2 regions of the Pseudoalteromonas sp. P1-11 genome follow, and region 2 is predicted to be linked to the other one. Evidence: riboswitches for the same ligand, from Rfam matches in the RefSeq annotation. Region 2 holds a riboswitch; the other holds the start of a gene.
What was found. A riboswitch is a leader RNA that binds a small molecule or an ion and turns the genes downstream of it on or off. The one in region 2 is predicted to bind lysine.

Region 1 (4,240 bases), on a different contig from region 2:
ATCGCCGTAAACGCATGCAAGCAAAGCAAGAATATCTAGCATCGCGTATATTACTAAAGCAACTTGCAAAGCATATTCAGCCCCAATACGCACACATACCGCTTAATAAAATGAGCACCCACTTTAATGAAGAATGCTCAAAACTACAGCTCCATATAAACCACACCGTTATAAATACCTGTATTTCGCACTCGCATGGCTTAGTTGGCGTAGCACTTAATGTTACTAAGGCGGAGTTTGGCTTTGATATTGAAAAAATAAACTTAAAACGCCCATTCGAAAAGCTCGCTAAGCATTTTTATCATAAGGCTGAAATTGCCTTAATTACCGCGCCTTTGGCTATAAAAGAGCAAGCCCACCGCTTTTTTAGAATTTGGACCTTAAAAGAGGCACTCGCTAAAGCAACTAGCCGCCCAATAGCGCAATTGCTTAGCCCAAATGTATTTGATGAATTTTCTTTGTTAAACCTAACAGCATCGAGTAACACCATAACGGTTGCCAATGAGGAGTTTGATATAAGCGTGGCGCATAAAAAAAGCACCGACTGGCGGTGCTTTATACTTAATAACTTGGATACTTAATAACTTGGCTTTAAAAGCTTAAGCAGCGCTTTCTAATAAGCGGCTGTGTATTGCTTGTACCACGGTATCTGATTCGCTTTGCTCTACTAAAAAGCATAAGTTGTGCTTGCTTGCACCATGACAAATTAATCGAATATTAAACTCTTTTAATACGTTCATTAGGTTCATTTCGTGCTGGCGTAGCTGTATTTCAGAGCCTATAAGCGCCACTAAGGTTAAGTTGTTTTCAACCGATACATGACAAAATTCGGCCAATTTATCTAAACACGCTTGCTCAAGCTCAGGTCGCGAGGCATTAGGTGCGTTATCTAGGGTTATGGCAACACTAATTTCTGAGGTAGTAACTAAGTCTACCGATATATTAAACTCACTTAAAATGGTAAATACACGGGCCAAAAAGCCACTTGCTAATAACATTTCTGGGCTTTTAAGCGTTAGCAATATTTGGTTTTTACGCTGCGTAACGGCACGAATACCTGGCTGCTGCGATTTTTCACGCTCAATCCACGTCCCCCCGCGCTCTGGCTCGCGGCTAGAGCCTACAAATACATTAATATGGCTACGGCTTGCTGGTAAAATAGTTGCAGGGTGCAATACTTTTGCGCCAAATGTCGCCATTTCTGCGGCTTCATCAAAGCTTAAACGGGCAATTGGCGTTGCCTTAGCGCATAAACGCGGGTCGGTGCTAAAAATACCCACTACATCGGTCCAAATGTGTACACTTTTAGCGTTAATAGCCTCTGCTAATAACGCCGCACTGTAGTCAGAGCCACCACGACCAAGCGTTGTGGTTTGGCCAAATTCATCACTACCAATAAACCCTTGTGTAACTATTACTTGCTCATCTAATAACGGAATTAACAGATCTTTAGCCGCTTGTGCAGTGGCCGCAACATCGGGCGTTGCTTTACCAAATTGGCTGTCTGTTTTAAGCACTTTGCGTACATCAAACCTATCTGCATTTAAGCCTTTTAAGCGCAGCACTTGAGCAAATAAATAAGACGATAAACGCTCGCCAAAGCTAAGCAGCTCATCGTGTTGTTGATCAGTGGTGAGTGTTTCAAGGGCTAACATTTGAAATGCTTTTAACGTTTCGTTAAAACCCACCGCTAAATCGGCATCAAGCGACAGCTCATCTAAAATAGCCTGTTGAATAGCCAATACGCCATCTATGTGTGCTTGGCGCTGCTCTTTACTAAGGTCGGGTTTGCACAGTGCAACTAAGTGGTTAGTTACGCCGGCACTGGCGCTCACAGCTACAATACGTACGCTTTTATCTGCAACAATAATTTCGCTACAGCGACTCATCGCTTCAAAGTTTGCAACACTGGTTCCGCCAAATTTGGCAACGATGTAATCTGATTTTGCGCCTGATACTGTTTGTGGCACTGATTGGGTAGTCATTTCGTCTCCTTTCGCGGTATCCAAACCGCTAAAAAACAAGAAGAACTTGGCAAAGGAATGCAAATAAGATGTGTCCACTGCCAGAAGCTCTCCACCTAAGTTGGTGACAGTTTTGGGGATTCAGCCCCATAAACCGAAAAACATGGTTGACGTAACCTTGTTTTCCTCGGCGAGTACTTCCCTCTTTAATGGTTATGGGCGTTCGTCACCTACCATTAAATACCTAAGTATCGCACCTCTTCTGAATGTTGTATTAACCTGTGGCTAATAAAACAAAACCCCACTGTGTAGCGGGGCTTTGAAAGTTATCGTTTAGACGTCTAGCTGTCAAGGTGTTTTAGTTAATATAACGCGAATAATTTAGCCAAGGTTTACATTGCTGGCTACTTTTACAGCGCTTAATATAACTCGCCTGTACGCCAGCTAAAAAAATGTGTAAATTAAGCCAGTTAATAACGAGTACTTTTTATTATAAAAATATAAAAACTACGCTCTGCTTTAAGTGTAGTTAACTCATTACTAGGATGTATCACCGCATTATGATCCCAGCTAAAAAGCTGCTTAATACCCTTAGCGAACACTGGGGTGTTTTAGAGCTATTATTTAAACGTTTTAAAATGGCCGACTTTAACCTCAAAGACGTGCAAAACGCCATTAAGCAAAAACAGCCCACATGGACAAACGAGCGCATTTACAAAGAAACAAATCGTTTGCTCAATCAAGACATACTTATTCCATTGGCTAAATCATCCCAGCTTGAAATAAACCGCGCCATTGCCGATTTTGCGACCTTTTTATTACAAGAAGAACACCTAGGTTTAGCACAAGAAATTAGCGTTTTGGTTGATGATTTAGCACGCCTAGGAAACCGTTTAGATAATGCCGGCGAAATAGAAGACTTTGACGATTTACGCCGCTATAGCCGCATTATGGATGATCGGGTGCGTAAAATAATGAAGCTTTACGCGCACAACGAAAACGCTATTTTAAACATTGTTGAGCAAGCTAAATCTGATCACGCGGTGCAATCTTTGCAAAAGCGCTACAAAGCGGTAATAGAAGCCTTTGACGAATACATAGAGCCGATGCTTGAAATGGTCGATATTCGCGGTGACTTTCATGCCTGTTTTACACTTATTGAGCAACAAATAAGTAAGCAAATAGAGCACATTGAACGCTCAGGCAAAGCCTACAACGACAAACGTATGCTTGAGCAATTGCGTACTCGGATACTCGAAATGCATTTAGTTGGCCGAGAAAGCTTACGCAAAAGTGCCGATATGCTTATGCCACTGCGCGAAGAGCTACGCCGTAATAACCTAATTACCCGCCAGGCAGCAAAAGTGCTTGGCCTTGTGCGTAAAAATGGCGTAGACAACATGCTAAGCGCGGTACAACCAAATTTTGTAAGCGATGCGCAGCGTTATTCGCTTGGCCAGCAGCGTCATATAGTTGCCTATATGGCAAGCTTGGTAGAATTTGAACACGAAGAATATCAGCTCCCAGAGCAACAAGACGTGCCGGCATTTGTTACGCCAAACATTCCTGATTACCACGATGTTAAAACAAGCTTTGCAAAACGCTTTAATAAAAAACGTAAAAAGCCCCAGCCATTACTGCAATTTTTAGATGAAAGCTACCCAGAATTAGACGCCGACGAAATGCTATTTTTATATCAAAAACTAGTCAGCGACAGTGAAATTCACATTAGCCAAAGCGATGAAAAAACACGCGTAAAAATTGCCGGCCAGCATTTTTCGTTATACCCATTTAATTCTGCGCCTCAGCCAGATACACAGGCAGACGAGTAACACATGACACATATAAACTTAGACGAGCTTACGCACCTACAAGCCATTAATAAAAAATTAGGTGCGGGTTACCATATTTGCGAACAAGACAACGTAATGTGGCAAGAGCTTGACCAGCACATAGAATCTTATAGCGCCTTATTTAGCGCCCTTGGCCACGATTTAAAACACGACAGCCGCGGCTTTTACTACTTTGCCAGCGACGAAAGCACGCCAAACATGGGTAAAATATCCCGTGCTATTGCACTGACTATTTACATTTTAATTGAGCACTTTGCCAATACGGGTAAAGACCCAATGCGTGCCCTATTTGATGAAGTAAACGATTTAGAACTGATGCAAACCTTAGTGCAAATTAATAAGCACTTGTTTGATCAGCTTGAGATATTTTCGGGCTCAGATTTACGAAAAGATGTATACCTGCGCATGGTACGTTTAGGCCTT
Region 2 (4,240 bases):
GCTCTTTGCAGGCCCTGTGTTGAGCACGCGCTGTGAACTAATACCTTGTGCAAGGACTTGTTCAAGCTCACCTTTACTTGCTACGTCAAAGTTAAATCCGGCGCTGTCTAGGCATTGAATAACCTTAGAAAGCGGATTGGCTTTTACCGCATACCAAAGCTTTACATCGGTTTGCGCAACTAAACGGGTAAGGTGTGCGTTTAGTTTGTCTAAGTCGTAAACAAAAAAAGGTGTATCAAGTTGCTGAGTAAGTGTATTTACGGCGGCCTTGATAGGCGTGCTCAAAAAGCTCATTATCGTAAAACCTCTTCTAGCAATAACGATGCATCGCTTTGCTCGTCGCGGTATTTAACAATGAGTGCACACGACATGCTTAAGCCTTGCTCACGAGCCCATTCGTTAGACGCAGGGCGAGAGCCTGGTATTACAATAGCGTACTCTGGAATTGGCTCGCCTTTATCTAGCTGGCGCTCGTTAACACAGTCGTAAACCGGAATAGTGGCAGATAAACGCACACCTGGGGCAAGTACCGCGCCTTTTTTAACCACTACGCCTTCAACAATGACACAACCTGCGCCAATAAACGCATCGTCTTCAACCACGACTGGGCTTGCCCCAATTGGCTCAAGTACACCACCAAGTTGAACAGCTGCGCTTAAATGTACATTTTTACCAACTTGTGCACATGAACCCACTAATGCGTGGCTATCAACCATAGTACCTTCGTCGATGTATGCGCCAATATTTACGTACGCTGGTGGCATAATAATAGTGCCTTTAGCTACGTAGGCACCGCGGCGAACACTGGTGCCACCTGGTACCATACGCACGCCATCTTCAGTGCTAAATTCTTGCGGTGCAAGGTTGTGCTTATCAACAAACCCGCCTGCAAACTCGGTGTTAGTGCCATTTTTAAAGGCTTCTAAAATGCCTTGTTTTACTTCTACGTTAGCTTCCCATTGGCCGCTTTCGTTTTGTGATGCTGCGCGTACTGCGCCCGATTCTAAATTATTTAGTAGTTCTAACCAGCTCATTATAAAAACCTGTGTTTAATGCCAAGATAAAATGGTGTCGTTTGCAGTGGTAATGCAATCGGTTTGCGTTAACTCAAGATGCGTTAAAGGTGGACGCAACAGTGGGCTATTTAAACGCCCTTGCTGGTGCATTAGCACTTTAACGGGAATAGGGTTTGCTACAGCAAATAGGCTATTAATAGCGCGAGTCCACTGAGCAAATAAATTGGGGTGTTGACCGCTTAGGCTGCGCTTTACAAATTCGTGTGTTTGCAAAGGCCATGCATTGGCCGCAACCGAAACTAAGCCTTTTGCACCTGCTTGGGCAAAGTAGGGCATAAGTGCATCGTCGCCACTGTATAGCGCTAAATTAGGCGCGGCTTGTCGGTATGCTTCAAATTGGGTGATGTTGCCACTGGCTTCTTTTAAAGCCCACAGTTTTGGGTGCGCTTTTAAGTTTTCAATGGTTTCGATAGGAATGCTTACACCGCTGCGCCCAGGTACGTTGTACAACATACACGGATGCGCGCTTTCGTTTAATAAGCTTTCGTACCAATGTGTTTGACCTACAGCCCCTGGTTTTGCATAAAGAGGCGAGCCTAATAAGTAGCTGTGAATAGGTAATTGGTTACAGTAGCTAACCCATTCTTTTTGTTGGGCCAAATTACTACCACCAACAGCAACCATAAGCGGTACACTGGGTTTTAATTGGCACACGTGCTCAACAATGCCTTGCTGCTCTTTAAGCGTAAGGGCTAAGCCTTCACCTGTGCTACCGAGCAGTAAAATACCGTTGTGTGCCGCTTCTTGTTCGCTAACAAGTGTTGTGAGCGTGTCGTAGTCAACATTACCTTGTTGATCAAACGGCGTAACAAGCGCTGTCCACAGTGCGTAGTCGTCTAAATTGAAGTTGTGAATCATCTCTTACGAACCTATAAGGTGTTCGAGATATTAAGGAGGCTGTATGATGTGAGCCGCATTAACGTCGTTCGAACAGTATTCGAAGAGCGAATGGGCTTAAAATAATAGGGCGCACGGCCTTATTATTTAAGACCAGAAGCTCTCCACCAAACTAATAAGCTGCTCTAAAACAGCTATTGGTGACAGTCGCTAGGATTCAACCTAGTCGCCCGAAGTAATTGCTTCGCAAAAGCGTTTACCTCTCGGCGGTATTCCCCTCACATATGCTCACTGGAGTTTGCGCTCCTAACATACGCTACCTGAATAACGCACCTCTTCTAGCCCTTTGTATTTTGTTTAACCGCAAAAGGTTTAACAAAATACAATTTAAATAGGGTAATTGCGGCGATTAAAACATTTTAGCCGTCTAGGTGTCAAGTTGCAGGATACAGATTAGTTCATCGAAAATGTGGGTGGTTACGTATTGGCTGCTTTTCTCGTAAACTAACCCTATGAGCAGTGATGAGGTATTTAATAAGTATGGAAAAATTTAGCGATATTTATAAGCGAGCAGTAGAGCGAAAAGGTTCTGAAAAAATGCTTAAGTTATTACTCGCAAAACCCTTATCTAAAAAAGCATTAAGCGCATTAAGTGACGACGATTGGCTTGAAGAGTTTACCCGAAAAGTATTTCAAAGCGGGTTTTACTGGTCGGTAATAAACAGTAAATGGCCAGGTTTTAGAGAGGTTTTTTGGCAATTTAGTGTTGATAAATTACTTATGATGCCGCCCGATATGCTCGAGCAAAAAGCAACTGATGAGCGCATTATTCGTAATTATAAAAAGGTAAAAACAATTCCTGAAAATGCCTACATGATCCACGAAATAGCACAGCAATATGGCAGTTTTAGCCAATTTGTAGCTAACTGGCCAGGCGATGACATTATTGGTTTATGGGCGCATTTAAAAAAACACGGCGCCCGTTTGGGCGGCAATACAGGCCCGTATGCCTTAAGAGCGCTTGGTAAAGATACTTTTTTACTTTCGCGAGATGTAGAAAGTTACCTAAGAGCGCACAAAATTATCGATGGCGGCCTGCAAACTAAAAAATCGCTCACTGCCGCACAGGCGTTTTTTAACGAAATGCAAAAGCAAAGTGGTTTGAGCCTGCAAGAACTTAGCTTAATTGTGGCTTACAGCGTGGGCGACAATCGCGTAGGCATAAGCCAACAAACAGAGGATTAACCATGAAACTAGTGCCAAGATACACAGACATAGCAGATAACTTCGCAATAGAGGACAGTCCTTCAAGCGTTGCAGCCCCGCAATTACTTTTGTGGAACGAAGCGTTAGCACAGCAGTTTAATATAGATGTTGAGCCTGCGCTGCGCGCCAGTACTTTTGCTGGTAACGAGCCACAACCGGTAAATGCTGTAGCGCTTGGCTATTCTGGGCATCAGTTTGGGCACTTTTCGCCGCGCTTGGGTGATGGGCGAGCGCACTTACTGGGTGCTATCAGCGATGATAAAAATCAGCTGTGGGATATTCAGTTAAAAGGCTCAGGCTCCACGCCTTTTTCAAGAGGAGGCGATGGGCGATGCGCATTAGGCCCCGCTATTCGCGAGTATATTATGAGCGAAGCTATGCACGGCTTAGGGATTAAAACCACGCGGTGTTTGGCTGTTGTCGGCACAGGCGAAGCTGTTTATCGTAATCCGCCGCAACCAGGCGCAATTGTTACCCGCTTAGCAAGTAGCCATATCCGCGTTGGCTCGTTTCAGTATTTAGCAACTCAAGGTGATGTAGAGGGATTAAAAAAATTAGCTGATGTAGCCATTGAGCGTCATTACCCAAGTATTCAATCAACAGGGGCTCAGCGCTATTTAGACTTTTTAGCAGCCGTTATAAATAGTCAGCTAGCGCTGGTTATTAGCTGGATGCGAGTAGGCTTTATTCATGGCGTTATGAATACTGATAATACCTTGATAAGTGGCGAAACTATCGACTACGGCCCGTGTGCAATGATGAATACCTTTGATTTTGATACCGTGTTTAGCTCAATTGATAAGCAAGGTCGCTATGCCTATGGTAATCAGCCAAATATTGTAAGTTGGAACTGCGCGCGTTTAGCCGAGAGCTTAATACCACTTATAGATGAAGATGACGAACAAGCTGTAAGTTTAATGACGCCGCTAATTAATCAGTTTTCTACGTTATTTAACGCGCAATATAATCAAATGTGGGCACAAAAATTAGGCTTAGCAGGTTATAACGAAGACGATGTAGAGCTTGTAAGTAAGTTATTATTGTTATTTCAAGAGCATAAG

Region 1: another riboswitch for lysine. It lies ahead of lysC (lysine-sensitive aspartokinase 3); the one in region 2 lies ahead of dapA (4-hydroxy-tetrahydrodipicolinate synthase).

What each region holds. Positions count from the first base shown of each region.
Region 1 covers NZ_LJSP01000020.1:11,672-15,911, reverse strand. The annotation lists gene AN390_RS18975 (4'-phosphopantetheinyl transferase superfamily protein) at 1-581, shown strand, start outside; gene lysC (lysine-sensitive aspartokinase 3) at 600-1,985, opposite strand; lysine riboswitch at 2,062-2,234, opposite strand; gene AN390_RS18965 (hypothetical protein) at 2,525-3,796, shown strand; gene AN390_RS18960 (condensin complex protein MksE) at 3,800-4,240, shown strand, end outside.
Region 2 covers NZ_LJSP01000008.1:66,709-70,948, forward strand. The annotation lists gene AN390_RS14170 (PLP-dependent decarboxylase) at 1-294, opposite strand, end outside; gene AN390_RS14175 (2,3,4,5-tetrahydropyridine-2,6-dicarboxylate N-succinyltransferase) at 294-1,034, opposite strand; gene dapA (4-hydroxy-tetrahydrodipicolinate synthase) at 1,050-1,934, opposite strand; lysine riboswitch at 2,063-2,259, opposite strand; gene AN390_RS14185 (DNA-3-methyladenine glycosylase I) at 2,454-3,158, shown strand; gene AN390_RS14190 (YdiU family protein) at 3,161-4,240, shown strand, end outside.